DNA from 4 places in the Roseburia sp. AM16-25 genome. Region 2 is predicted to be linked to each of the others. Evidence: predicted binding sites of a transcription regulator. Region 2 holds the regulator's gene; each other region holds the start of a gene.
What was found. The regulator Rex, encoded in region 2, represses fermentation and respiration genes when NADH is low (regulators of the CRP and FNR family bind a similar motif). The targets are predictions, from matches to a motif close to ATTGTTAANTANTTAACAAT.

Region 1 (7,710 bases), on a different contig from region 2:
TATCTGTATGACAAACCGCTTTGTATCGATGATTTTGAAAAGAAATATATTTATGCATAAAAAGCGCAAAAGATAGCATAAGATAAAAATCGAAGTCAGGACCGTTGTAAGGACAGCCTTACAACGGTTTTTTTATGCATTCTTTTTGCATGTAATGGAAAGCAGGCGCAGGTATGCCATGAAAGCCGATACGACCTGACTGCACAGGACGCCAAGCAGGAAGGCGCGGAAGCCGTAAAGCGGGATGCCAAAGAAGATGAAGGCAAGACGGATCAGGGCACCGGTCATGCTGTTAAAAAAGGTATCTTTGACATTACCAAGACCGTTTAAGATGCTGTTCATGGTCGTGCCGAGAAAAAGAAAAGGACACAGCCAGGACAGGGTGCGGATGTAGATACCGGCGACTTCGTTTGCAAATATTTTCTGCCCGATCAAAGGGCTGAAAAAATAAAAGAAAAAGGAACATAAAAAGCCTAAGAACATGCAGAGGAAAAAGCCAACGGTGATGGAATGCCGGATATAATAGTTCCTGCCTTCTTCCTTGGCGCGCGAGATCGAGGGCAGGAGCATGACCGCGATGGAGTTGGAAAGGACGGTCGGAAAAAAGATCATGGGCAGAGCCATACCGCTGTAGATGCCATAGATGCTGAGGGACTGGGTATTGGTCAGCCCGAAGCGCACCAGACAAAGCGGGATCATGATATTTTCAATGCCGTGTAAGACAGTGAGGAGCAGGCGGGTGGCAGTCAGGGGACAAGCCATGGACAAAAGATCTTTGCAGGTGGTGTTGACTTGTGCGCTCGGCTTTTGCCGGATCTGCTTCTGGCTGAGGGACAGGAGATTTAAGTAATAAAAGGTTGCTGCGATCTCGCCCAGGAGGAGCCCTAGCATGGCATGAAATTTCGTGAAAGGCAGACCGCTATGTATGGTAATATAGTAGATGCCCATAACACTGCCGATGCGTACCACTTGTTCAATGCACTGTCCGATGGATGGAATCTTTGATTTTTGCAGACCATAGTAATAACCGTTGATACATCCATGGATGCATTCTAAGGGGATGCACAAGATGAGCGGATAGAGGAGTGTCTTTATGGAAGGCTCATGAAAGAGTCCGGCTGCGATGCTGTCAGCAAAAAGCAGACAGGGGATGCAAAAGACGGCGCTCAGGGCAAGGGAGAGGCACATTCCCATAGCCAGGTAGGATTTTTCCCTGCCATCTTTGGCGGAAGAACTTTTGGCGACAAAACGGGAGATAGCGGTGTGGATGCCGGAGTTGGCAAAGGCTATTCCTACTGCCAAGAGGGGCATTGCCAGTTGGTAAAGTCCGAGTTCCTTTGCACCGATGGCGCGTGACAAAAAGATCTTATAATAAAAGCCTAAAAGACGACAGAAAAGCCCGGTAATTGTAAGAAGTAATGCACCAGAATAGACGGGGTGAGTATTTTTTCGCAAGAGATTTCCATCCCAAAAACATTTTTAACATTATATGTTAGAATTTGGTTGACAGAACAAAATGGGAATGCTAGTATATCAATATCCTAGTAAAAAGGTAGGAAATAAAACGAGGTGAAAACTTATGAAAGAATTTGTTTATTTGGACAATGCGGCTACGACAAAAGTCAGACCGGAAGTTGTGGAAGCAATGCTTCCTTATTTTACAGAGATTTATGGCAATGCATCTGCCGTTTATGATTTTGGACAGAAGTGTAAGCAGGCGATTGAAGATGCCAGAGAGACGATCGGATCCTCCATCGGAACCAGGGCTTCAAATATATATTTTACTGCAGGCGGAAGTGAGTCAGACAACTGGGCATTAAAGGGTGTTGCAGAGGTCTACAAGGATAAGGGAAAACACATCATCACGACCAAGATCGAACATCATGCCATCCTGCATACTTGCGCTTATCTGGAACAGCAGGGCTATGAAGTGACATATCTGGATGTGGATGCAGACGGGCTGGTTTCCCCGGAAGATGTCAAGAAGGCAATCCGCCCGGATACCATTCTGATCTCTGTGATGTTTGCTAACAATGAGATCGGAACCATTGAACCGATCGAGGAGATTGGTGCCATCGCACATGAACATGGCATTTTATTCCATACAGATGCTGTACAGGCATATGCCCAGGTGCCGATCGATGTGGAAAAGATGCATATCGATCTTTTGAGCGCCAGTGGACACAAACTAAATGGACCAAAAGGTATTGGTTTCCTTTACATTCGTCAGGGACTTAAATTAAAATCCTTTATCCATGGTGGTGCCCAGGAAAGAAAGCGTCGTGCTGGAACAGAAAATGTGCCGGGTATCGTTGGACTTGGCAAGGCGGTTGAGATTGCTATGGCAACCATGGATGAGCGTATCAAAAAGGAAAGCGAACTTCGTGACTATCTGATTGCAAGAATAGAAGATGAAATTCCGTTTGCAAAATTAAACGGACACAGAGTTAAGAGACTGCCAAACAACATTAACTTTTGCTTCCGTTTTATTGAGGGCGAGTCAATGTTGATCATGTTGGATATGGCTGGTATCTGTGGATCATCAGGATCTGCATGTACATCAGGATCCCTAGATCCATCCCATGTCCTTTTAGCAATCGGTCTGCCACATGAGATCGCACATGGATCCCTTCGCCTGACCTTAAGTGATGAGATCACCAAGGATCAGTTGGATTATGTTGTGGATCATTTGAAAGAAATTGTTGCAAAACTTCGCAGCATGTCACCACTTTATGAGGACTATGCGAAAAAACATTTGTCATAAGTATTTAAAACGGAGGAAAAATTATGTATAGTGAAAAGGTAATGGATCATTTTCAAAATCCAAGAAATGTCGGAGAAATGGAAAATCCGAGTGGCGTAGGTACGGTTGGTAACGCTAAGTGTGGCGATATCATGAGAATGTATCTGGATATTGACGAAAATGGTATTATCAAAGAAGCAAAGTTCAAGACATTTGGCTGTGGCGCAGCAGTGGCAACCAGCAGTATGGCAACGGAACTTGTTGCAGGAAAGACGGTACAGGAAGCTTTGGAAGTTACCAATAAGGCAGTTATGGAGGCTCTGGACGGACTTCCACCTGTAAAGGTTCACTGTTCCCTTTTGGCAGAGCAGGCGATCCATGCAGCACTCTGGGATTATGCACAGAAAAATGGCATCAAGATCGAGGGCTTGGAGCCACCAGTCAATGATATCGAGGAACTGGAAGAAGAGGAAGAATACTAATTGAAACAAAAAGTAGTTGTTGGTATGTCCGGAGGAGTAGACTCCTCTGTGGCGGCATATCTTTTAAAAGAACAGGGCTATGATGTGATCGGCGTGACCATGCAGATCTGGCAGGATGAGGATGAATTTGTGCAGGAGGAAAATGGCGGCTGCTGTGGGCTTTCTGCGGTAGATGACGCCAGACGTGTGGCTGCAAGGCTGGAGATCCCTTATTATGTGATGAACTTTAAATCAGAGTTCAAGCATAAGGTCATGGATTATTTTGTGGAAGAATATTTACAGGGGCGTACCCCGAATCCTTGCAATGCCTGCAACCGCTATGTCAAGTGGGAGGCACTTTTAGACCGTGCGCTCTCCATCGGCGCAGATTATATCGCGACCGGTCATTATGCAAGGATCGCGCAGCTACCCAATGGAAGATATGCGATCACCAACTCTGTGACGGCTGCTAAGGATCAGACTTATGCGCTTTATAACCTGACCCAGGAACAACTGTCGCATACATTGATGCCGGTCGGTGTCTATCACAAGGATCAGATCCGGCAGATCGCGGAAGATCTTGGACTTCCGGTGGCACACAAAAAGGACAGTCAGGATATCTGTTTTATACCGGATAATGACTATGCATCCTTTATTGATGAGGCCGCACCGGATCGTGTACCGGGACCGGGGGATTTTGTCCTGAGCGACGGTACAGTTGTTGGAAAACATGAGGGCGTTACGCATTATACGATTGGACAGCGTAGGGGACTTGGCATTTCTGTAGGCAAGCGCATTTTTGTCAAGGAGATCGATGCGAAAAATAACCGTGTTGTTCTGGGCGATGATGACGATGTCTTTACGGATCATCTGGTCGCAGACCAGATCAACTGCATGGCTGTGCCGGAATTCTTGGACGGACAGGAATTCCTTGCCAAGATCCGTTATTCCCACAAGGGCACCAAGTGCCATGTGAAAATGCTTGCAGACGGACAGATGCGGCTGGACTTTGAAGAACCGGTACGCGCGGTCACACCGGGGCAGGCAGTTGTCCTTTATGATGGACATTATGTTGCCGGAGGCGGCACGATCGTTCAAGAGATGTTATATTAGAAATCAGAGAGCCATCTCATTACGAGATGGCTCTTTTTGTGCTTGGCGCGAAAATGTGCAGAAGCATTTTTTATATGCCGGAAAATTAGTAGATGCTATGTGGATGCGGCACACGGTGGAGATAGACCATATATTCGTCAAATCCACAGGAGGCAAGAAAGCCTGGCAGACGGTCAAAGCCTAATGCAATATCGCTGGGTTTGTGTGCATCTGCACCGATCGTGATCAGTTTTCCGCCGAGTTCATGGTAGCGCTTTAGGATCTGCGGGCATGGATTTGGCACAGAAAGCCCACAGCGGAAGGCACCGGTGTTGACTTCCAGTGCAATATCATGTGCAATGAGAAAACGCAGGATATCATCGATCAGCGGCGCATATGGCGTGTAAGTATCGTAAGGCTGGGCAGGATCCTGCGGCCCATAGCGAAAGACATAGTCCAAATGCCCCAGAGCGTCAAAATTGTGAAATGCCGCCAGGTTCTCATAGACGGCCTGATAATATTCTGTATAGGCTTCCGCAGGATCGCGCCTCTCAAAATAAACAGGGTAGTAAGGATCTCGCGTATGTACGACATGCACAGAGCCGATGACATAGTCAAAGGCATAGGATGCAAGCAGATCGGCATGCTTTTGTGCAAGATGCGGTTGCAGACCCAGTTCCAAGCCATGAAGTACAAAGAAAGGCGCAGCCTCTTTTTGCAAAGCCGGCATGGCTTTTTCGCAAGCATCCAGATCCAGATCGAAAAGATGCGGTTCTTCCTTATAGTCTAAATCCAAGTGGTCTGTAAATGTAATGCCGGACAGACCCAACTGTCTGGCTTTTTCTATCATATCCAAAGGATCCGCGTCACTGTCACCGGAAAAATGACAGTGCATGTGATTGTCCCAAAGTTTCATTGGCAAAGTACCTCCATTCACTTACCAATTATAGGAAAATGTCGCATAAAATGCAACGAATCCGCAAAATGTCAGGACAGAGGAAAAATCTTAGTGAAAAAATTATCAAACTTTGTTTTTGGGGTTGAAATGTAGGTAGAAATTGGTTAAAATGAAGTCAGTTTGGGAATGTTATTCCCTAGACATAGTATTTTTAAATCTTAGGAGGAATTTAAAATGGCAGTAAGAGTAGCGATTAATGGATTCGGCCGTATTGGTCGTCTTGCATTCAGACAGATGTTTGGAGCAGAAGGATATGAAGTAGTTGCAATCAACGACTTGACAAGCCCAAAGATGTTAGCACATCTGTTAAAGTATGATTCATCACAGGGTAAGTATGCTTTGGCTGATACAGTATCTGCTGGAGAAGATTCTATCACAGTTGATGGCAAGGAAATCAAGATCTACGCTTTCCCGGATGCAAACAATTGCCCATGGGGTGAATTAAAGGTAGACGTAGTATTAGAGTGTTCTGGTTTCTACACAAGCAAGGAAAAGGCACAGGCTCATATCAACGCTGGTGCTCGTAAGGTTGTTATTTCTGCACCTGCAGGAAATGATCTTCCTACAATCGTTTACAATGTAAACCATAAGACATTGACTCCAGATGACAAGATCATCTCAGCAGCTTCTTGTACAACAAACTGCTTGGCACCAATGGCTAAGGCTCTTAACGATGCTTTCGGTATCAAGTCTGGTATCATGAGCACAATCCACTCATACACAGGTGATCAGATGACACTTGATGGACCACAGAGAAAGGGTGACCTTAGAAGATCTCGTGCAGCTGCAGTTAATATCGTACCTAACTCAACAGGTGCTGCAAAGGCAATCGGTCTTGTAATTCCTGAGTTGAACGGAAAGTTGATCGGATCTGCACAGCGTGTTCCATGCCCAACAGGTTCTACAACAATCCTTGTTGCTACTGTTGAGAAGTCTTGCACAGTTGAAGAGATCAACGCAGCAATGAAGGCAGCAGCTACAGAGTCATTCGGATACAATGAGGATGAGATCGTTTCTTCTGATATCATCGGAAGCACATATGGTTCAATCTTCGATGCTACACAGACAATGGTTGGAGAAGACAACTTAGTACAGGTTGTTTCTTGGTATGACAATGAGAACAGTTACACATCTCAGATGGTTCGTACAATCAAGTATTTCTCTGAGTTAGCATAGTCCTAGCCAACATGGGGTCCGGTCGTTGGGACCGGACCTCTTTTTTATTAAAAGACTGGAGGATTTAATCATGGGATTAAATAAAAAATCAATCGATGACATCAATGTAAAGGGTCTGCGCGTTCTTTGCAGATGCGACTTTAATGTGCCTCTTATTGATGGCAAGATCACAGATGAGAACCGTCTGGTACAGGCACTTCCTACCATCAAGAAACTGGTTGCTGACGGTGGCAAGGTGATCCTTTGTTCACATCTTGGCAAACCAAAGGGAGAGCCGGTTCCGGAACTTTCTTTAGCACCGGTTGCTAAGAGACTTACAGAACTCTTAGGACAGGAAGTAAAATTCGCAGCTGATCCGGAAGTTGTAGGACCAAATGCCAAGGCTGCTGTAGAAGCAATGAAAGATGGCGACATCATCTTACTTGAGAACACAAGATACCGTGCAGAGGAGACCAAGAACGGAGACGAGTTCTCTAAGGATCTGGCATCCCTTTGTGATGTATTTGTAAATGATGCATTCGGTACAGCGCACAGAGCACATTGCTCAAATGTTGGTGTGACAAAGTATGTTGACACCGCAGTTGTTGGTTACTTGATGCAGAAAGAGATCGATTTCCTCGGAAACGCAGTAGAGAATCCGGTTCGTCCGTTCGTTGCTATCCTTGGTGGAGCAAAGGTTTCTTCTAAGATTTCTGTTATCGAGAACCTCCTTGACAAGGTAGATACTTTGATCATTGGCGGTGGTATGGCATATACCTTTATGGCTGCACATGGCGAGCCTGTAGGAAAGTCTCTTCTTGAGAAGGATTACATGGAGTATGCACTTCAGATGGAAGAAAAGGCAAAGGAAAAAGGCGTTAAACTTTTGATCCCTATCGATACCGTTGTAGGTGATGACTTCAAGAACGACTGCAACTTCAAGGTTGTAGAACGTGGAGAGATCCCGGACGACATGGAAGGTATGGATATCGGACCTAAGACATGCAAACTCTTTACCGATGCGATCAAAGATGCAAAGACTGTTGTTTGGAACGGACCAATGGGATGTTTTGAAATGCCAAACTTTGCAAAGGGAACGATCGCTATTTGTGAAGCACTTGCAAATATCGATGGAACAACCATTATCGGTGGTGGTGACTCTGCATCCGCAGCAAACAACCTTGGCTACGGCGACAAGATGACACATATCTCTACCGGTGGCGGCGCATCTTTGGAATTCTTAGAGGGTAAGGAACTTCCTGGTGTAGCAGCAGCAAACGATAAATAAGAAAAGGGGTTAT
Region 2 (7,710 bases):
TAACAGCCATCATGCCGACGTCCTGCGGCAGTTTTTCTTCCATTGCCTGCACATTTTGATCTAAGGCATCAAAATCTACGATGGCGTAAACACGCCTTTTTTCTATTTCCACTGTCATCTTCCTTCTTTCTGATAGATCGTTTTTATTCCTTTTATGATGTCACCTGCCTGCATGCAAAGATTAGCCTCTGTCCTTGCGGCTTCCTCTCCCGCAAGTCCATGCAGGTAAACGCCCAGTGATGCCGCATCTTCCGGTCTTAAGCCCTGCGCGATCAATCCTGCGATCACACCGGTCAAGACATCACCACTGCCGGCTGTCGCCATACCGCTGCAGCCGCTCGCATTGATATAAGTCGTGGCATAAGGCACGGATACGATCGTAGCCGCATCCTTAAGTGCACAAATGACCTGATAATCTCTTGCAAAATCCTGTGCTATGGATAATTTATGGTCAGTCACATACATAAGCGGACTGCCCATCAGGCGTGCCATTTCACCCAGATGCGGAGTGATGACGGTCTCTGTATGCGGCTTTTTCAGCCACTGTAAATGTTCTGCCAGAATCCCCAACGCATCCGCATCCACCACCATCGGCACTGCAGCATTTTCTAAAGTCGTGCGGACCAGGTTCTCCGCCAGATTAGACTTTCCAAGCCCCGGTCCTATGGCTATGGCATCCGCCCAAGCAAGTTCTTCCAACAACTGCTTTTCATTCCATTTATCATAGGTAACAAGAATGGCTTCCGGGAATCGTGTCAAAATGATGTCACGATTGCATCTTGGTGTATAGACCTTGACCATGCCGGCACCACTCGTCAGAGCACTTTTCGATGCAAGATAAGCCGCGCCTGCCATATCCTCACTGCCTGCGATCACAAGCACCTTTCCCCGGCTTCCCTTGTGATCATCCGAGCTTGCCTGCGGTAGTTGTTTTAGATCTTCTTTTTCCAGACTCTTACAAGGAAGAACCTGATCTGCCAGACTGCATGATTCGATTCCGATTGCAGATACGATCAATTCACCACAGTATTTTTTCCCCGGATAAAGCATCTGTCCGACCTTGGCAAAAGCAAAGGTTATGGTCGCATCCGCCAAAAATGCCTGCCCCATGATCTGTCCGTCATCCGCAGATACACCGGATGGTATATCCACCGCCAGCCGGTAGGCATCCATGGCATTGACCTCTTGCAAAAGTGCAGGATAGTCACCGCCCAATTCTCTGGAAAGTCCGATACCAAACAGGGCATCCACAATCACCTGGGCGTCTGCAAGTGTATCCGTAGAACTAGACAAGTCCATGCCATACTGCCGACAGATCTTTTGCTGCGCCATGTTTTCCGGCGAAGCCTTGGAAAAATCGCCCACCAGGCATACCGACACCTGACCCCCCTCTAAGTATAAAAGCCTTGCAATGGCGAGTCCATCCCCACCATTGTTGCCACTTCCACATAGTATGACGATCTTCTTTTGCCACAAATCTCTTTCATGCAAAAATGAAACAACCGATAACGCGGCTCTCTCCATCAGCACCATGGAAGGCAGACCATAATGCTCGATCGTGCGGCTATCGCATTGTTTCATTTCGCGACTGTTTAAAATATATTTCATACGTCTCCTTTTTGTACATCTTTTGATAACTGTTTGTCCTGGGTCGTATCACCGGACGGGCGATCCTCTCCTGTGATCAGATCCACATCATCATTTTGCACATCAAAAAGATTGATGATATCTTTTCCAAATATATCATGCATATATGCATAGATTTCTTTATTGTTGATCTCCCGATTCTGTTTGCGGATGATGTTCTTTTTTAATTCTACCCGGACCTTTTTGATCCATTCCGCAATCTCCTCGGCTTCTTTGCAATTGGTGCGCAGACGATCATAACAAAAGGTCATGGTCTCCATCATCAGCGCGTCATTGCAGGTCTGTATCTCCTTTGGGATCTCCAAAAGGGCATCCTCGTTGGCTGCGATCTTTTCCTTGACTTCCTCGATCAGCCGTTTGTTCTCGTCCATCTGCCGGCTGTGCGTCTCCTTGTCCTCCTCTGCGTCCATATGCTCTACGATATTCTGCATAAGGGATGACTTGACCTTCTTTAAATCCTTTAACTCCTGCGTCAGGCGTCCCTGCCGCTCCAAGATCTCCTTCAACTGGCTTTCCAGTTCCTGCACCTCTTTGGGCTTGCCATCTAAGGCAAAAAGCCGGTGCCATTTCTGGTCCAAGACCAGAATGGGTATTTTTGTTTTCGCCAGTGCTTCTGTAAACGCCTGTCGTTCCATACGCTCACCTTCTTTTGAAAACTATTTTTTGTGGTTGGCAATATTGTAAGAAAGCTGCATCAGACTATCGGACAGATGCACATTCTCTACGACCATATCCTCCACATCATCCAGATCGACATGGGCAAAATTCCAGATGGCATGTACGCCCAGGGAAGATAACTGTGCCGCGGTCGCTTCTGCATTCTGCTTTGGCAGGGTCAGTGCCGCAATATCCACACGTGTTGTCTTTACAAATTCTGGTAATTCCTCCAACATACGGATTGGGATATCTCTTACCTCTTTCCCCTTCAATGCCGGATTGACATCAAACAGACCGACGATCTTGAAACCTAATTTTTCAAACTTAACATAATTGGCGATTGCCTGCCCCAAGTTACCGATACCGATCACGATCACATTGTGTGTCTCATTCAATCCTAAGATCTTGCCGATTTCATCATATAAGTACTGAACATTATAGCCATAGCCCTGCTGACCGAAACCACCAAAATTGTTGAGATCCTGCCGGATCTGGGATGCCGTCACATGCATACAACTGCTGAGTTCGTTGGACGAAATGCGCTCCACTCCTGCATCAAGCAATTCTCCTAAATATCTGTAATATCTTGGCATACGACGAATGACTGCCTGGGATATTTCCTTTTCCACGTTAAATTCCCCCTACTTCCACTGTCAATGATGACATATATATCATATTTATATAAAAATTATAAATATTTTAAATATATATGTCAAATTTTTAACAGAATCCGCCTATCCTATGCGAAATCATTTGTCAGTGTCTCCGACAATTCTTCCCAACTTTCATAGAGGGCATCCAATTCTTCCTGTAACTTTTCCTGTTTTTGTGATAATTCATTAAGCTTTGCCGAATTTGTCGCCACATCGTCCTTGGCAAATTCTTCCTCGATCTGACGCAGGTCTTCTTCGCAGGCGGCAATGCGGTCTTCCACCTCTGCCAGACGATTTTCTACCTTGCGCTTTTCGCTCTGGATCTTCTTTTGCTGCTTCCAATCCGTCTTTCCTTCAGATTGTCCGGAAATCGATTCTGTATCACCACGCTTTGCGTCTTGTACTGCTTTTTCCTGTGCCATACGCTCTGTTTTCTTTTGGATGAAATAATCATAATTACCCAGATATACGCTGAACTGATGGTTTTCAAGTTCTAAAATCTTGTCTGCAGTCTGGTTGACAAAATAACGGTCATGTGACACATAAAGCACCGTTCCCTCATAGGCATTGATGGCATTTTCCAGGATCTCCTTGGACTCCATATCCAAATGGTTAGTCGGCTCATCTAAGATCAAAAAGTTGGCACCGGACAACATGAGTTTGGCAAGGGAGATACGTCCACGCTCTCCACCGCTCAGATCGCCGATCCTCTTGTAGCAGTCATCCCCTAAAAACATGAATGCCGCAAGCACATTGCGAATCTTTGTATTGTTTAAGTTTGGATAGGCATCGCTCATTTCTTCAAAGAGTGTTTTGTCATCATCCAAAACCTGTTGTTCCTGATCGTAATAACCAATCGTAACATTTGCGCCGAGCCGGAAAGAGCCGGAATCTGCGGTCACAATCTCATTGATGATCTTAAGCAATGTTGTCTTTCCTGTACCGTTATCACCAAGGATGGCAACGTGCTCACCTCTTTGCAAAAGGAAATCTACGTTAGAAAAGAGCGGCATGCCATCATAGGATTTTGAAAGTCCGATCAGTTCCAGTACATCATTGCCGCTTGTCACATCTGGTTGCAAGGACAATTTCATATGTTCCTGCGCATCGATCGGTTTTTCCATAACATCCATTTTATCGAGGGCTTTCTGACGGCTCTCTGCACGTTTGATGGATTTTTCACGGTTAAACTGTTTTAACTTATCAATGACTTCCTGCTGATGGGCAATGGATGCCTGCTGTTTTTCATATTCACGCATCATGGTCTTACGGATCTCTTCTTTTTGCATGGCAAAGGCAGAATAATTCCCTTTGTAAACATGTGCAGTATGCATGCTGATATCAATAACCTTTGTAACGATACGATCCAGAAAATAACGATCATGTGCTACAATAACAACGGTTCCCTTATAATTCATAAGGAAGTTCTCTAACCACTCAATAGAATTCAGATCCAAATGGTTGATCGGCTCATCTAAAAGCAGGATGTCCGGTTTCAAAACAAGGAGTCTTCCGAGAGATACACGGGTTTTTTGTCCACCGGAAAGCATATCCATCGTCTTTGAAAAATCCTCTTCGGAAAAACCAAGTCCACGAAGCACGCCCTGTACTTCCGATTCATACGCATAACCGTTCATATGATCAAAAACATCATGCATCTCATGATAGCGGACAAGCAGTGCATCTAAGGCATCATCTGTCAGTTTTGTCATCTGTTCTTCCATTTTTTGCAGGTTTTTCTGCATTTCCAAAATATCTGTACGCGAAGAATAGACGGTCTGATAGACCGTCTCATTTCCTTCCATATTCTGATACTGCGCCAGATAACCGATGGTGGTATCCTTGGCAAAAACAACCGTTCCTGCATCGGTATCCAACTCACCCGTTATCATCTTTAGCAGTGTTGATTTTCCTGCACCATTATTTCCGACAATGGCTACCTTGTCTCCTTCATTGATCTGAAAAGAGACATTCTTTATGATGTCATCACTTCCGAAAGATTTCGAAAGATTCTGGCAGGATAAAATCATGGCTTCCTCCTATAACATGCCCTCAAGCCTTGTTCTGATGGCTTTGATAAATTCCTCACTATTCAAAACGACTGGATTTGGAATACTTGTGATCAGAGCAAGATCTTTTGTCATCTTTCCATCCTCAATCGTCTTGATGCATGCCTGTTCCAATTTGTCTGCAAAATCGCAAAGTTCCGGTGTGCCATCCAACTCACCGCGTTTTCTCAGTGCGCCTGTCCATGCAAAGATCGTAGCAACAGAGTTCGTGGATGTCTCCTCTCCCTTTAAGTGCTTGTAATAATGTCTCTGTACGGTTCCATGAGCCGCCTCATACTCATAGACGCCCTGTGGAGATACCAGAACAGAGGTCATCATGGCAAGAGATCCAAAAGCAGACGATACCATGTCACTCATGACATCGCCATCGTAGTTCTTACAAGCCCAGATATAACCGCCCTCAGACTTCATCACACGAGCTACGGCATCATCGATCAGGGTATAGAAATAAGTAATGCCTGCCTCGGCAAACTTATCCTTATAAGACTCCTCATAAATCTCCTGAAAAATATCCTTAAAGGTATGATCGTATTTCTTAGAGATGGTATCCTTGGTCGCAAACCAAAGATCCTGCTTTGTATCTAAGGCATAGTTAAAGCAAGCCTTTGCAAAACTTTCGATAGAATCATTCAGGTTATGCTGTCCCTGAACAACACCGGTGCCGGTAAAGTTATGTACCACTTCTCTCGTCTCACTGCCGTCTTCAGCCGTATAAACAAGTTCTACTTTTCCCGGTCCCGGAACAATCATCTCTGTATTTTTGTAGACATCTCCATATGCATGACGCGCGATCGTGATCGGTTTCTTCCAATTCTTTACGCAAGGCTCAATTCCTTTTACGATGATCGGTGCGCGGAATACCGTTCCGTCCAAGATGGCACGGATGGTTCCGTTTGGACTCTTCCACATCTCTTTCAGATCATATTCACGCATACGCGCTGCGTTTGGCGTGATTGTGGCACATTTTACAGCAACGCCGTATTTCTTTGTTGCCTCTGCTGAATCGATTGTCACCTGATCATTTGTCTCATTACGATATTCAAGACCGAGATCATAGTATTCTGTCTTTAAATCTATAAACGGCAGTAACAATTCATCCTTGATCATCTTCCAAAGGATCCTTGTCATCTCATCACCATCCATCTCAACCAGTGGTGTCTTCATCATAATCTTGCTCATGTCATTTGCCTCCTTAGCATTTTCACTATTGTACTTTAGTATAGCAAAACTTTTTACTGTGGTAAAGTCACGAATATTCCATGTCGGTAAGCGTGGGGGCTTACCCCCACTGTTTGCTTGAAAATTCTGGTAAAACTGGATGCATTCTCGTATCCACACTCCATTGCGATTCTTTCCACGGGCAGTGTGGTATCCCGCAAAAGCATCTTTGCTCGTTCCATCTTCATATCGCGAATCACATCTTTAAAATTTTTCCCTGTTGCATTCTGCACAATGCGGATCAACTGGCGTCTGCTATAATGAAACCTATCCTCCAGTTCTTCCAGAGTCACACTGCGATAATTCTCACTAATATACCAAAAAATCTTAGCATATTCCTTTTTCCAGTTGGCTTTACAGTCCTGTGGAAAAACCAGATTCTGTTCATAATAGCGAAGCAAGTGCACAAAAATCGCATTCATGATAGTCTCACACATCTCACTGTGGTATTTTTCCTTGCATTTCTGTTCCTCCCAAAGATGATCAAACAAACGTGCAACCGTCATATCCGGCTTATCCTTTTCTGCTGTATGAAAAAGAATATAACTTATCTCTTCCTCTCCACGGAAAATCCGTTGAAAAAAAGAATATAGTAAAGGATTGCCGGAAAATACCCGAAAGAAAATCTCTAAAAAGGTCCGCTTGCGGATCGCTGATGTCATCGTCCTGCCATCGAGATCTCGCACGCCTTCTCCATGCTCAATATCCGGCGGCACGATCAGCACATCCCCCTCAACGAGTTCTAGTTTCTCCTGACGGAAAAAGCACTGACTTTCTCCCTCCATAACATAAATAATATCGAAATAATTATTCTTATGCCAGTGTGGAAGCATGCCCGGCTGCAAAAAGGCAGATGAAATACTGCTATCATTTTGTAAAAAAATTTCTTCCTGCTGTACACGGAAGATCTCCTGCAGACGCTTTTGCGCATCCTGATCAGGTTCACTTTGTACTTCCAGAAACAATTGTGCCAAGGGTGTCCTATAACTTTGTGGCAATTCGCTGACTGTTTCAAATGCCTGCCAGCGATATTCCCTGGCATTCTCCTCTTTCAGACATTGGGCTGTCCGTATCATGCAGGCAATATAGTCATCGTTCTCCAAAATCTCGCAATCCCCGGAACATAGACTGCGAAAGATCCTCCCATACTCCTTTTGCATTTCCTCTTTCTGTCTCATATAGTCGTCCCTGCTTTCAGGTTCTTTTTTCCCCTCGTCAAATGCATTCATGTTTTCTACCTCTGTTGATATACATGTCACTTTCTGCATATTTTTCTGTCATTTTATCCTATTCCATTTTTTCTTTTTCTGCAATATGCTTTAGGTAGAATTTATTTATTCAAGGAGGTTTTTATGTACACAGAAAACACAAGCATAGGAGAACTCTTAGAGTTGCCCCAGGTCATGGCACTTCTGGAAAAAGCCGCACCACAGATGGTTAGCGGTCCTGCCAAGGGCTACCTGACA
Region 3 (7,710 bases), on a different contig from region 2:
GGCTTTACCCATTTGCAAAAGGCACAGCCGATCACGCTTGCGCATCATATGGGGGCTTATTTTGAAATGTTTAAGCGTGATGTTTTGCGCTTGTCCGATATATACGAGCGCATGAATTATTGTCCTTTGGGCTCCGGCGCATTGGCAGGCACGACATATCCATTGGATCGTGATTATACTGCAGAACTGCTGGGATTTTACGGACCGACCGTCAACAGTATGGATGGTGTCAGCGACAGGGATTATCTGATCGAATACCTGAGTGCCATGTCTACCATCATGATGCATCTGAGCCGTTTTTCCGAAGAAGTCATCATCTGGAATTCCAATGAATACCGTTTTATTGAGATCGACGATGCCTATAGTACCGGAAGCAGTATCATGCCGCAGAAAAAGAACCCTGATATCGCGGAACTCGTGCGTGGTAAGACCGGGCGTGTCTATGGGGCACTGATGGGACTGCTTACGACCATGAAGGGCATTCCGCTTGCCTATAATAAGGATATGCAGGAAGATAAAGAAATGGCATTTGATGCGATGGATACGGTCAATGGCTGCATCCAACTCTTTGATGGCATGTTAGAGACCATGACTTTCCGCAAAGACGTCATGGAAAAGAGCGCCAGACATGGCTTTACCAATGCGACCGATGCCGCAGATTATCTGGTAGGCAAGGGCGTACCGTTCCGGGATGCGCATGGCATTATCGGACGTGTGGTTCTCTATTGCATTGATAAGGGTATCGCGATCGATGATATGTCATTGGAGGAATTGAAAGAGTTCTCGGATGTCTTTGAAGAGGACATTTATGATGCCATTTCCATGTACACCTGTGTCAACAAGCGTCTGACGACGGGAGCACCGGGCAAGGAAGCAATGGAAACAGCCATTGCGTCTTACAAGGAATTTTTGAAAAAATAACCAAAAGAAATATGGAAAAAGGCAGGCATTTGTGGAATTTGTGTAAAATTGGAAAAGTGCTTGCTTTTTTTTATGGAATAACGTAACATATTTTCCTAGAAAGACAGTTGTCTGCGTAGAGCGGACATGTGAGAAGGAGAGCATCATGAGCGAAAAATTAAAAGTTGGTATTTTAGGTGGAACAGGTATGGTTGGACAGAGATTTATCTCTCTGCTGGAAAATCATCCATGGTTTGAGGTAACTACGATCGCAGCCAGCCCAAGAAGTGCAGGCAAGCGGTATGAGGATGCTGTGGGTGGACGTTGGAAAATGGACACACCAATGCCGGAAGCCGTAAAAGATATAGTGGTAAAGAATGTCAATGAAGTAGAAGATGTGGCAGCGGAGGTGGATTTTGTATTCTCTGCGGTTGACATGACAAAGGATGAGATCAAGGCGATCGAGGAAGCATATGCTAAGACTGAGACACCGGTCGTTTCCAATAACAGTGCACACAGATGGACACCGGATGTACCTATGGTTGTACCGGAGATTAACCCGGAACATATGCATGTGATCGAATATCAGAAGAAGAGACTGGGAACCAAGAGAGGATTTGTGGCAGTAAAGCCAAACTGCTCGATCCAGTCTTACGCACCGGTACTTACCGCATGGAAAGAGTTTGAGCCGTATGAAGTGGTAGCGACAACTTATCAGGCAATTTCCGGTGCAGGAAAGACCTTTAAGGATTGGCCGGAGATGGAAGGAAATATCATTCCATACATCGGTGGTGAAGAAGAAAAGAGTGAAAAAGAGCCACTCCGTATCTGGGGCTATGTGGATGAAGAAAAGGGCGAGATCGTACCGGCAACCAGCCCGGTCATCACTTGCCAGTGTATCCGTGTTCCGGTATTAAATGGTCATACCGCAGCCGTATTTGTGAAGTTTAAGAAAAATCCTACCAAAGAGCAGTTGATCGAGGCGTTGGAGAAATTCTCCGGACTGCCACAGGAGTTAAACCTTCCGAGTGCGCCAAAGCAGTTTATCCGTTACATGGAAGAGGATAACCGCCCACAGGTCACATTGGATGTCAACTATGAAAATGGTATGGGTATCAATGTGGGACGTTTGCGTGAGGACACGGTATATGACTGGAAGTTCGTTGGACTTTCTCATAATACAGTCCGCGGTGCAGCAGGCGGCGCAGTTCTTTGTGCAGAACTTTTAAAGGCACAGGGATATATCGCAAAGAAATAGATCATGTGGATCGGGACGAAGTTCTTAGGGCTTCGTCCTTTTTTTCTTGTCAATTTTCTCCTGCAAAGATATAATAGAAATTGCGACTTGTTAAATGCAGATTTATGTATTTGAGATAAAAAGAAATGGGGAAACATAGATGATCACACGAGCCACAGAGTATAAGAAATTAGAAGAATTATATAAAAAGAGCGGCAACCAGTTGTATATTTTGTATGGCAGGAGCGGTTGCGGTATGGAACTGCTCTTACAACTCTTTGCAAGGGATAAAAAGTGCTTTTATTATCATGCCAGAAATGCCTCTGCCGAGGAACAACTGCACCAGATGCAAAGGGAAATTGAAAAACAGTACGAGGTCAATCTGACCCGCGATTCCTATGATGAGTGCTTTAACCGCGTTAAGAGTGGGGATGCGTCCAAACTGGTTCTTATGATCGATGCTTTTGACCGCATTGTAAAAAAAGACCCGCATTTTATGGAAAGCATCTTAAAATTAAAGGCGCGCAGGCTTTATCCGGGACCGGTCATGATCCTGCTCTGTCATTCGTCCTTAGCGTGGGCGCATAAGGATATGGCAACTTGTCTGGGGGATGCCATGGCAAAGGTCGATGAGGTCATGAAGTTGGATGATATGAGTTTTCTGGATGTCGTCCGTGCCTTCCCGGAGTATTCGGTGGCACAGTGTGTTGAGACTTATGGTATCATCGGCGGCGTGCCGGATTATCTCAACCGCTGGAATGGGAAAAAGAGCATCAAGGAAAATATCTGCAATAATATCCTGCGGCCGCATGGCTATCTGTTTTCGGAGGCAGAGGATTTCATTGGAAGCGAACTGCGGGAGTTGTCTGTCTATGACACGATCTTGGCATCGATCGCATCCGGACATGAAAAATTAAATGATCTTTTTATGGATACCGGCTATTCGCGGGCAAAGATCAGTGTGTATATGAAAAATCTGGCGGCTTTTGATGTTGTTGAAAAAGTGGTTTCCTTCGAGACCGGCGGCTGGGATAACTCCAAGAAAGGGGTTTATCACATCCGCAATCATTTTGTGAATTTCTGGTTCACTTTTATCTATCCGCATTTGTCAGATTTTTATGTCATGAGTGCGGAAGCATTTTATGAAACTTATATTGAAAAGGAATTGGATACCTATCTGCAGCAGTATTTTGTCAGTGTCTGTACAGAATACCTGCAACTGTTAAACCATGTGGGACAGGTGCCGATTAAACTTGTAAAAATGGGAACCTGGGTAGGAAAAGAGGGATCCATTGATATTATCGGGCAAAATGCGCAGCGGGAAAATGTAGTTGGCATCTGCAGCTGGACAGAGGATGAATTTTCCTATGGAAGATACGAAAAACTTTTGGTGCAGATGAAAAAGGCAAAGATTTCTGCAAATGTGATCTATCTCTTCTCTGCCAAGAAATTTGATGCAGAGATCGAAAAACTGGCAGCAGAACATGCAGAGATCGTGCTGGTAGATATGACGGAGTTATAATTTTATGGGTAAATCCTTATTTATCGCAGAGAAACCGAGCGTTGCACAGCAGTTTGGTGCGGCTTTGGGTGAAAATCTGAGCAGACGTGACGGTTATCTGGAGGGAGAGCATATGGTCATTACCTGGTGCGTCGGACACCTGGTGACTATGAGTTATCCCGATGTTTATGATGAAAAATACAAAAAATGGCGTTTGGAGACACTTCCTTTTTTACCGACGGAGTTCAAATACGAGGTCATATCTTCAAGTGCCAAGCAGTATGGTATTGTTACCAGCCTGATGAAGCGGGACGATGTGGATACCATCTATGTCTGTACGGACTCGGGACGTGAGGGAGAATACATATATCGTCTGGTGGAACAGATGTCTGGCGTGACCGGCAAGGTCAGAAAGCGTGTCTGGATCGATTCGCAGACAGAGGAGGAAATCCTGCGTGGGGTCAAGGAGGCAAAAGATCTTTCGGAATATGACAATTTGTCCGATGCAGCCTATCTGCGCGCCAAAGAAGATTATCTGATGGGGATCAATTTTTCACGCTTGCTCTCGATCCGCTATGGCAATTCCATGGCAAATTTTTTGAATGAAAAATATTGTGTGGTGTCGGTCGGACGTGTCATGACCTGTGTTCTTGGCATGATCGTGCGCCGGGAAAGAGAAATCCGCAATTTTGAAAAGACACCATTTTACCGCGTGCTGGCGGGGGTCGATGTGGCAGGTGCTAATCTTTCCATGGAGTGGAAAGCGGTCGTGGGATCGCGCTATGAGAATTCGCCTTTGCTTTACAAGGAAAATGGCTTTAAAGAGATGGCGAGTGCCGTCAAACTGATCGAGGAGACCTTGGAGATGGAGCCCGGCAGTGCGGTTTTAGATGAAGAACGGCGCATCATGGGACAGGCAAAGGGAAGCATTGAGAAGATCGAAAAGAAGAAAGAAAAGAAAAAGCCGCCGCTTTTATACAACTTAGCGGAATTGCAGAATGACTGTTCCAAGTTCTTTAAGATCAGCCCGGACGAGACACTTGCGGTCGTGCAGGAACTCTATGAAAAGAAATTGGTTACCTATCCGCGAACGGATGCCAGAGTCTTATCGACGGCTGTGGCAAAGGAGATCCACAAGAATATCCGTGGACTTTTAGGCATTCCGGGTGTCCGGGACTACGCGCAGACCATCCTGGATCAGGAGATGTATAAGGGGCTTGCCAAGACACGTTATGTCAATGACAAGCAGATCACCGACCACTATGCCATCATTCCGACCGGACAGGGCTTGTCTGCCTTAAAGGGATTAAACAGCAGGGCGGTTTATATTTATGAGACGATCGTGCGTCGTTTTCTGGCGATCTTTTATCCGCCGGCAGAATATGAAAAGTTAAATCTTACTATAAAAAGTGGAAGTGAATACTTCTTTGCATCCGAGAAATATTTAAAAGAGCCGGGCTATCTTAGCCTGATGGAATATTCTTTCCGCAAGAAAAAAACTGCCACGGCGGATGCCAAGGAGGCAGCAGCGGTGGATAATGGCTCGGAGGAAAACGAGGGCGAAGAGTACGAGAATTTAAACATCAATATGGCGGAAGTCCTTGCCCAGATCAAAAAGGGCGACGAGGTTGGGATCGGCAGCATGCAGATCAAGGAAGGCGAGACTTCACCGCCAAAGCGCTACAATTCCGGTGCTATGATCCTTGCCATGGAAAATGCCGGGCAACTGATAGAGGATGAGGAATTGCGTTCCCAGATCAAGGGAAGCGGTATCGGAACCTCTGCAACGCGTGCAGAGATCCTAAAGAAACTGGTAAACAACAAGTATATTGCCCTAAATAAAAAGACCCAGATCTACACCCCGACCTTACAGGGAGAAATGATCTTTGACGTCGTGAATGCTTCGATCCCGTCACTTTTAAATCCGGAGTTGACGGCAAGTTGGGAAAAGGGGCTGACCTACGTGGCAGACGGTGAGATCACGGCGGATGAATATATGGTCAAATTGGAAAATTTTATCAAACAGAAGACTGCGCGCGTGCTGGCGAACAACAATCAATATGCCATGCAGGGGATGTACCGTGCAGCAGCACAATATTATAAAAAATAGAAAAGGATGGAAAAGAAAATGGAACATTGCAAAGTAAAAAACATGTATGACCTGACACAGACATTGGCAGCACCATTGCTTGAAACCGTGGATTATCCATGGGAGGCATTGCCAAAAATAGGAGAGTTTATTAAAGAAATCGGACCAAAGCTTGACCCGGAAGTTTTTGAACGGCGTGGAGAAAATATCTGGATTGCAAAATCGGTATCCATTGCAGCAACAGCTACATTAAATGGTCCGCTCATCATTGATGAAGACACCGAAGTACGTCCGGGCGCATTTATCCGTGGCAATGTTATTGTTGGTAAGAACTGTGTTGTAGGGAATTCAACAGAATTGAAAAATGTTATTCTGTTTAATGTTGTTCAGGTACCACATTATAATTATGTTGGAGATTCCGTACTTGGTTTCCATTCACATATGGGGGCTGGTTCCATTACCTCTAATGTTAAGAGTGATAAGACACTTGTGGTTGTAAAAGACCGCTATGAAAGCAAGGAAGAGATTGCGACAGGCCTTAAAAAATTCGGTGCAATGCTTGGCGATTATGTAGAAGTTGGATGTAACAGTGTATTAAATCCAGGTACGGTGGTATGCTCACATTCTAATATTTATCCAGTATCTTGTGTACGCGGAGTCATCCCGGCAAACTCCATTTTTAAAGATAAAGACCACGTGGTAAAAAAAGAAGCGTAGGAAAGCGCACGGAAAGAGAAAAAGGTCTAGACGAACCGCAGAAAATGTGAGAAAATAAGCAGAGTGTGTTAGTTATTTTTTTAACTAAGCAAGGCATAGCCATATGATGCATGCTTTATGTATTATGAAAGGAGTCTTATAATGATTTACACAAAGGAAGTTGAAAACATGTGTCCTGTTGCAAAGGGCGCAAAACATGAACCAGCTCCAATTCCTGAAGAAGGAAAATGGGTGCATTCTAAGAAGATTGAAGATATTTCAGGCTTTACACATGGTGTGGGCTGGTGTGCTCCTCAGCAGGGCGCATGTAAGTTGTCTTTGAATGTTAAGAACGGTGTTATTGAAGAAGCATTGGTAGAGACAATCGGATGTTCTGGTATGACACATTCCGCAGCAATGGCAGCAGAGATCTTGCAGGGCAAGACAATTCTTGAAGCATTAAACACAGACCTTGTTTGTGATGCTATCAATACAGCAATGAGAGAGTTATTCTTACAGATCGTTTACGGACGTACACAGTCTGCATTCTCTGATGATGGACTTGCTATCGGTGCTGGTCTGGAAGACTTAGGAAAGGGTCTTCGTTCACAGGTTGGTACTATGTACGCAACCAAGGCAAAGGGTGTTCGTTATCTGGAAATGGCAGAAGGCTATGTTACAGGTATTGCTCTTGATGCTGACGACGAAGTTATCGGTTACCAGTTCGTTTCTCTTGGAAAGATGACAGACTTCATCAAAAAGGGTGATGACGCAAATACTGCTTGGGAAAAGGCTTCCGGTTCTTACGGACGTGTTACACCAGAGCAGGGCGCTGTTAAGATCATCGACCCAAGAGTAGAGTAGTAGAAAGGAGACGTAAGAAGATGGCTTTATTTGAATCATATGAAAGAAGAATTGACCAGATCAATGCTGTTTTAAATAGTTATGGTATCAGCTCTATCGAAGAAGCTGAGAAGATCACAAAGGATGCTGGACTTGATGTATATGAGCAGGTTAAGAAGATCCAGCCGATCTGTTTTGAAAATGCATGCTGGGCATACACAGTAGGTGCAGCGATCGCAATCAAGAAGGGATGCCGTAGAGCCGCTGATGCAGCAGCTGCAATCGGTGAAGGACTTCAGGCATTCTGTATCCCTGGTTCTGTAGCAGATCACCGTAAGGTAGGTCTTGGACATGGTAACCTTGGAAAGATGTTATTAGAGGAAGAGACAGAGTGCTTCTGCTTCTTAGCAGGACATGAGTCATTTGCAGCAGCAGAAGGTGCGA
Region 4 (7,710 bases), on a different contig from region 2:
AAGACATACATACCAATGGCTGCTGCAACACCGATCGCCGGTGCCCCTCTGACCTGTAAAAGATAAATAGCATCCCAGATCTCCTTTGCCTTTGTCAGCGAAAGCATCTGGATCTGCCCCGGCAACTTGGTCTGATCAATGATCACGAGAGCCTTGTTTGCCTCATCCAATGAGACTGTATCGATTTCTGTAATTTTACCACCCATCTCATTTATCCCCCTATTATTATCAACACCTATATTGTACTGAATTTACCCGAAATATACAAATGTGTTCCTCGGAAAGTGCAAAGCCGGGTAAGTGTGCACGGGCACCTTCTCCGACGCAAAAACGAGCCGATCGCATGATCGACTCGTCTTTTGAAAATAAGAAATGATGGGAAAGCAATTATTATGCTAACTCAGCCTTTAAAGCCTCTGTCAGCGCTGGTACGATCTTCTTGAGATCACCGACAATACCATAGTCAGCAACATCAAAGATCGGTGCATCTGCATCCTTATTGATCGCAATAATGATGTCAGATTCTTCCATGCCGGCAACATGCTGGATTGCTCCGGAAATACCGATTGCGAAATATACATTCGGACGAACTGTCTTTCCTGTCTGTCCTACCTGATAATCCTGTGCCAACCAGCCATTTTCAACAACAGCACGTGAGCAGGATACCATACCACCAAGAACATCTGCCAGATCCTTTAACATCTGGAAGTTCTCAGCACTGCCAACACCACGTCCGCCGGATACTAAGATCTTGGCATCCATGATATTTTCAACGGTTCCAACTGCCTTTACGATATCCTGGATCTCAACATACTTGTTGTTCTTGGTAAATCCAGGGTTGTAATTGATAACTTCTGCCTTTGCACCCTTGATCGGCTCGATCTTCTGCATAACACCAGGACGAACGGTTGCCATCTGTGGACGATTGTCCGGGCAGGCGATCGTTGCGATCGTATTTCCACCAAATGCAGGTCTTGTCATAAGTAACTGACCATGCTTTTGTGTATCCTCTTTTCCTTCCGGAACAGAAAGTGGGAAGTCACCGATCTCAAGCATGGTACAGTCTGCGGTAAGACCTGTCTTTACTCTTGCTGAAACGGTAGGTCCCAGATCACGTCCGATGGCAGTTGCTCCAACCAACATGATCTCCGGCTTATACTCATTGATAACAGAAGCAAGTGCATGTGCATATGGTTCTGTTCTGTATGTTTCAAGTTCCGGATCATCTACAACGATTACCTTGTCTGCACCATACTCAGCCAAAGAATCAACGAGATTTCCTACATTGTGTCCCAAAAGAACTGCCGTTACGTCTGTTCCAAGATCAGCAGCCAGTTCTTTTGCCTTTCCGATCAATTCAAAGGCAATGGAACTAATTTCATTATCTACCTGTTGTGCGTAAATAAATACGCCCTTATATTCTTCTAATGCCATTTTATTCACCGTTTTCCTTCCAAATTAGATTACATGTTTCTCTTTTAATTTGTCCATGATATAAGATACGGATTCAGATGGATCTAATGTAACTTTCTCACCTGCGCCCTTGCGTACCTTGTCAGATGCCTTAGCGATCTTGGTAGGTGATCCCTTTAATCCAAGGTCAGAATCATCAACATCCTTTAAGTCTGCACGTCCCCATACGGTAACTTCTTTGTCATAGGCATCGAAGATTCCGCCAGGAGTCATATATCTTGGTGTATTTAATTCAGAAAGAGCGGTTACCAGACATGGCATCTGTGCCTTTAAGATATGGTATCTGTCTTCATACTGACGCTTAACAATAACAGAGTCTCCTTCTACCTTGATATCTTCTGCATAGGAGATAACCGGGATTCCCAAGTGCTCTGCAATCTGTGGTCCAACCTGTGCAGTATCACCATCGATTGCCTGACGACCTGTGATGATAAGATCATAGTCAATGTTTCTCAGTGCACCGGCAATGGTTGTAGATGTAGCCCATGTATCGGCTCCACCAAGTACTCTGTCTGTAACAAGGATCGCATTGTCTGCTCCCATAGCCAATGCCTCACGAAGTACGTCATCTGCCTTTGGAAGACCCATGGTAAGAACGGTAACTTCTGCACCGATCTCGTCTTTGATTCGAAGTGCTGCCTCTAAGCCGGCTTTGTCATCCGGGTTCATAATGGCAAGCATTGCTGCTCTATCAAGTGTTCCGTCCGGGTTGAACTTTACGCCGCCCTTTGTATCAGGAACCTGTTTAATACATACTACGATTTTCATGTATTCATTTCCTCCTATTTCTATTTCAGTAATGCACCAGAGATAACCATACGCTGAACTTCTGAAGTTCCTTCATAGATCTCAGTGATCTTGGCATCTCTCATCATACGCTCTACATCATATTCACGGATATAACCATATCCACCAAAGAGTTGAACAACCTCGGTTGTAACAGCCATTGCTGTTTCAGCAGCAAAAAGTTTTGCCTTTGCAGCCTCTACAGAGTAAACCTTCTGGTTTGCCTTTGCCATAGCGGCTCTGTAAACCAAAAACTGTGCAGCCTCAACACGGGTAGCCATATCAGCCAGTTTGAACTGTGTATTCTGCTGCTGGGCGATAGAACGACCAAACTGCTTTCTTTCCTTTGTATAAGCGATCGCACGATCCAATGCGCCCTCTGCAATACCAAGAGCCTGTGCGGCGATACCGATACGTCCGCCATCCAGAGTATGCATAGCGATCGGGAAGCCCTTGCCTTCCGGTCCAAGTAATGCGTCCTTTGGAATTCTGCAATCTTCAAAGATCAATTCATATGTAGATGAACCGCGGATACCCATCTTCTTTTCCTTTGTTCCGAAGGAGAATCCAGGTGCTCCCTTTTCTACGATAAATGCAGAGAAGTTCTTTTTCTTTCTGCCTCTCTTGTCTTCTGTCACACTTGTGATAGCGATAACAATGTAAACGTCTGCGACTTTACCATTTGTGATAAAGCACTTAGATCCGTTTAATACCCACTCATCGCCATCAAGAACAGCCTTTGTCTGTGCCCCTTGTGCATCTGTACCGGCACCCGGCTCTGTAAGAGCAAATGCACCAAGTTTCTCACCGGTTGCCAAAGGCTTTACATATTTCTGCTTCTGTTCTTCGGTTCCGTATGTCATGATCGGGTCGATACAAAGTGATGTATGTGCAGAAACGATAACACCTGTGGTTGCACATACCTTTGACAATTCCTCTACACACATAACATAGGTCAAAGGATCACATCCCTGTCCGCCGTATTCCTTTGGTACCGGGATTCCCATAAATCCACTCTTTGCCATCTTTGCAACAGTTTCAGCAGGGAACTGCTCTGTCTCGTCAACTTCCTGTGCAAGAGGCTTTACTTCTGTCTCAGCGAACTCTTTAAATAAAGTACGCGCCATTTCATGTTTCTTATCTAAACCGAAATCCATGATCTTCATTCCTCCGTCTTTCATAAATAATATTCGATGATGTGCCCCGCCTGCATAGACGGGGCTTTGAAATCCTAATCTTACTGTGCGTCTACCGGTGTCTTGGTACGGTCTGCATTGTAAACATAGAAGCCTTTACCACTCTTTACACCTAAGTTTCCACCACGAACCATCTTGCGGATGAGTGGGCATGCACGATACTTACTGTCGCCTGTTTCCTTATAAAGAACATCCATGATAGCAAGACAGATATCCAAACCAACGAAATCTCCCAACTCCAAAGGACCCATTGGATGATTTGCGCCAAGTTTCATAGCGGCATCAATACCTGCGATATCAGATACACCTTCCATCTTGATAAATGCTGCTTCGTTGATCATTGGGATCAGGATACGGTTTACAACGAATCCTGCTGCTTCATTTACCTGTACAGGTGTCTTACCGATTTCTTCAGAAATCTTCTTGATTGCATCTACTGACTCAACAGGAGTATTTACACCTGCGATAACTTCGATTAATTTCATACGATCAGCTGGGTTGAAGAAATGCATACCAATCAGTGGACGTGTAAGTCCGTTGCCAATCTCTGTAATAGAAAGGCTTGATGTGTTAGATGCGAAGATACACTCTGGCTTAGCAATCTTGTCAAGTTCTGCAAATGTTGTCTTCTTAACGTTCATATCTTCGAAAGCTGCCTCTACGATCAAATCGCAGTCTTTGCAAAGGTCTTCCTTTAATCCAGGAGTAATCTTAGCAACGATAGCATCAACAGCTTCCTGTGTCAATTTTCCTTTTTCTACTAAACGAGCATAGCCTTTTTCGATCTTAGCCTTTCCGCTTTCAGCCCATTCCTGCTTGATATCGCAAAGTGCGACTTCATATCCATCGACCTGGGCAAATGCCTTTGCAATGCCCTGTCCCATTGTTCCTGCTCCAATAACACCAACCTTCATGTTAGCACCTCCGTAAAATATACTTTTAAAAATTTTTATTCATATTTTTCAACGATTGTTGAGCAGCCCATGCCACCACCGATACAAAGTGTAGCAAGACCTCTCTTAGAATCTCTCTTTTGCATTTCATGTAATAGGGTAACAAGGATACGGCAGCCGGATGCTCCAACCGGATGTCCCAGTGCGATCGCACCACCGTTTACATTTACCTTGCTCATATCAAAGTTCAGATCTCTTGCAACTGCGATTGACTGTGCTGCAAATGCTTCGTTTGCTTCGATCAGATCCATATCATCAATGGTAAGTCCTGTCTTAGCAAGAACTTTCTTTGTAGAAGCAACAGGACCAACACCCATGATCTCCGGCGCAACACCGCCAAGTGCTCCTGCAACCCATGTAGCCATTGGTGTAACACCAAGTTCTTTTGCTTTTTCCTCGCTCATAACAACGATTGCTGCTGCACCATCGTTGATACCGGAAGCATTACCTGCTGTAACAAGTCCGCCTTCCTTACCTGAGCAGCAACGCAACTTAGAAAGTGATTCCGGTGTTGTACCAGGTCTTGGACCTTCATCCTTAACGAAATCAACCATTTCCTTCTTAACCTTAACCGGTACAGGAACGATCTCGTCATCAAACTTGCCCTCTGCGATAGCCTTTTCACATTTCTGCTGGCTGTTTGCTGAGAATGCATCAAGTTCTTCTCTTGTAATGCCATATTTATCACAAACGTTCTCTGCTGTGATCATCATATGATAATGATTGAATGCATCTGTCAAAGCATCATTTACCATAGTATCAATGATTGTTGCATTGTTCATACGATATCCGAAACGAGCCTTTGTCATAGCGTAAGGAGCCATTGACATATTCTCCATACCACCTGCTACAACGATATCAGCCTCTCCTGCCATGATCATGGTTGCTGCATCATTTACACATTTCAGACCGGATCCGCAAACAACGTTGATCGTGATTGCCGGAACCTCGATCGGAAGTCCTGCCTTGATCGCTGCCTGACGTGCTACGTTCTGCCCCTGTGCAGCCTGGATAACACATCCCATCTTAACTTCGTCTACCATCTCTGGTTTTACACCTGCACGATTTAATGCTTCCTTAATAACGATAGCACCAAGATCTGCTGCTGGTGTGTTGCTGAGTGCTCCCCCCATTTTTCCGATTGCAGTACGACATGCACCTGCTAAAACGACTTTCTTTCCCATGTTCTTTCTCCTTTTTATTTCTTATTTGCTGCTTCTCTTTTTTTACCATTCGTTATTTTTTTAACAAGCGAAAGTAAAAAAAAGAAAACAGCGTTTCCGCATGAACTTATAGTAGCACAAAATTATTCTTCATGCAAGCCAACTTTTTTACACTTGCGGCTTGCAAAATAAAATTGTCAGAATATTCACAAGTTTTTCGCCACATACTTTTTTGACCTGTTTCTTATCTTTGTTAAAAAATTATCAATATATGGGGGTTTGCCATTTTCATTTTCTATCTTAGCGTTGGAATTTCGCCTTATAATTGTGTCTTATTCAAACACAATTTGCGTAATTTTCGGAATTATTTTTCTTGCATCTATTACAAAAAAAGAGTTGGGATTTTACTATTTTGAGCAGGCGAACAGTCAAAACCTTATTTTAGGATTTTCGATAACATATCTTGTATTCAGAACAAATGTTTGATACGATAATTATAGGCTTTACAGCCTAAGGTGCTACTTCACTTGACGTGAAATGGCGGTTCGCTTTGCGCGGAGAGTATTACATAGCTCCGATTACATAGATTTATCTCTCTTTTTGAGGGAAATCTTACGAAAGGAGGTATGTGCTTATGCTGACCATCAGTGACTTAATCGCAGTGATTTCACTGTGTGCGACTTTTTACAGTCTGGGTTACGCTCATGGGAAGCGTGATTCCAAGGCACAAAAATAACCGCCCCAACCTGACAAGTTAAGCGGTTATTTTTACCCATTTTTCAGGCGAACCGTCATAGGTAGCACCTTTTCTATTATTATATTAACATCGCTTCTGCTCTATGTCAAACATCTATTCCACAGTTTATCGAAACTCTTATTTGTGCTAATACATCTGCCATTTTAGTTTGTTTCCCCTACGAATTTACACTGCTCTCAAACTAAGGTGTGGTTTTTCAACGGTCTTATCAAGTTTGTTTCCCCTACGAATTTACACTGCTCTCAAACGACACGTGGCAAGCGATTTTTCACGCGCGTGTTTGTTTTCCCTACGAATTTACACTGCTCTCAAACCGCGGCGCTGTCGTTCTCGATCTCTTTCAGTTTGTTTCCCCTACGAATTTACACTGCTCTCAAACGCAGGCAGATTATTTATTTTATTCGCTATCGTTTGTTTCCCCTACAAATTTACACTGCTCTCAAACGGAAGTAGAAGAGTCTTTTCTGACGAACAGGTTTGTTTCCCCTACGAATTTACACTGCTCTCAAACTAATCTCATTTCCTCCGGATGAAGATGTGGGTTTGTTTCCCCTACGAATTTACACTGCTCTCAAACTTGAATCCTGCATGAAGATTGTAGATGAATGTTTGTTTCCCCTACGAATTTACACTGCTCTCAAACTATAACTCCACCTTTGATAATTCTCTGCTGTTTGTTTCCCCTACGAATTTACACTGCTCTCAAACTGCTGAAATATAGATTCCCCATCTTGACATGTTTGTTTCCCCTACGAATTTACACTGCTCTCAAACAAGTGCATGACCTCACTCGTGTCAAATACAGTTTGTTTCCCCTACGAATTTACACTACTCTCAAACCGAAAGTGAGTTGTTAGAGTTTAACCCACTGTTTGTTTCCCCTACGAATTTACACTGCTCTCAAACGTTGGTCTTAACTGCTCCACTAGTGCTATCGTTTGTTTTCCCTACGAATTTACACTGCTCTCAAACCAAGTATTCGCCACGTAATACCATGTTGAGTTTGTTTCCCCTACGAATTTACACTGCTCTCAAACTTTCCCTCTACTGTGTGAATTGCCTTGATAGTTTGTTTCCCCTACGAATTTACACTGCTCTCAAACATGGCAATCGATTATATCACAGGATTAATCGTTTGTTTCCCCTACGAATTTACACTGCTCTCAAACTTCGCTCTGAAAATAAAGGGAGATTCCATGTTTGTTTCCCCTACGAATTTACACTGCTCTCAAACTGTTGCTCGACAACATGAACGTCAGAAAAGTTTGTTTCCCCTACGAATTTACACTGCTCTCAAACTACATTGCAGATTGCAAATGAGAAAGATGCGTTTGTTTCCCCTACGAATTTACACTGCTCTCAAACTCAAAGACAGACAATTC

Region 1: a site for Rex is predicted at 5,303-5,322, ahead of gap (type I glyceraldehyde-3-phosphate dehydrogenase). Genes of this name have one in related genera too.
Region 3: a site for Rex is predicted at 6,513-6,532, ahead of DW183_RS10640 (iron-sulfur cluster assembly scaffold protein). Genes of this name have one in related genera too.
Region 4: a site for Rex is predicted at 5,821-5,840, ahead of DW183_RS09610 (acetyl-CoA C-acetyltransferase). Genes of this name have one in related genera too.

What each region holds. Positions count from the first base shown of each region.
Region 1 is NZ_QUCW01000004.1:13,733-21,442, reverse strand. Features, by position in the region: gene DW183_RS10225 (EAL domain-containing protein) at 1-60, shown strand, start outside; gene DW183_RS10220 (oligosaccharide flippase family protein) at 133-1,455, opposite strand; gene nifS (cysteine desulfurase NifS) at 1,580-2,764, shown strand; gene nifU (Fe-S cluster assembly scaffold protein NifU) at 2,788-3,225, shown strand; gene mnmA (tRNA 2-thiouridine(34) synthase MnmA) at 3,226-4,317, shown strand; gene DW183_RS10200 (histidinol-phosphatase HisJ family protein) at 4,403-5,212, opposite strand; gene gap (type I glyceraldehyde-3-phosphate dehydrogenase) at 5,429-6,430, shown strand; gene DW183_RS10190 (phosphoglycerate kinase) at 6,501-7,697, shown strand.
Region 2 is NZ_QUCW01000002.1:623,878-631,587, forward strand. Features, by position in the region: gene alr (alanine racemase) at 1-112, opposite strand, end outside; gene DW183_RS06950 (NAD(P)H-hydrate dehydratase) at 115-1,608, opposite strand; gene DW183_RS06955 (hypothetical protein) at 1,605-2,282, opposite strand; gene DW183_RS06960 (redox-sensing transcriptional repressor Rex) at 2,304-2,933, opposite strand; gene DW183_RS06965 (ABC transporter ATP-binding protein) at 3,044-4,987, opposite strand; gene DW183_RS06970 (NADP-dependent isocitrate dehydrogenase) at 4,997-6,205, opposite strand; gene DW183_RS06975 (AraC family transcriptional regulator) at 6,259-7,473, opposite strand; gene DW183_RS06980 (glycoside hydrolase family 3 protein) at 7,597-7,710, shown strand, end outside.
Region 3 is NZ_QUCW01000004.1:110,748-118,457, reverse strand. Features, by position in the region: gene argH (argininosuccinate lyase) at 1-921, shown strand, start outside; gene asd (aspartate-semialdehyde dehydrogenase) at 1,067-2,158, shown strand; gene DW183_RS10655 (ATP-binding protein) at 2,298-3,659, shown strand; gene DW183_RS10650 (DNA topoisomerase) at 3,664-5,748, shown strand; gene DW183_RS10645 (UDP-N-acetylglucosamine pyrophosphorylase) at 5,767-6,444, shown strand; gene DW183_RS10640 (iron-sulfur cluster assembly scaffold protein) at 6,586-7,287, shown strand; gene DW183_RS10635 (GGGtGRT protein) at 7,308-7,710, shown strand, end outside.
Region 4 is NZ_QUCW01000003.1:524,410-532,119, reverse strand. Features, by position in the region: gene mtnA (S-methyl-5-thioribose-1-phosphate isomerase) at 1-206, opposite strand, end outside; gene DW183_RS09630 (electron transfer flavoprotein subunit alpha/FixB family protein) at 391-1,434, opposite strand; gene DW183_RS09625 (electron transfer flavoprotein subunit beta/FixA family protein) at 1,459-2,241, opposite strand; gene DW183_RS09620 (acyl-CoA dehydrogenase) at 2,262-3,416, opposite strand; gene DW183_RS09615 (3-hydroxyacyl-CoA dehydrogenase family protein) at 3,497-4,369, opposite strand; gene DW183_RS09610 (acetyl-CoA C-acetyltransferase) at 4,405-5,592, opposite strand.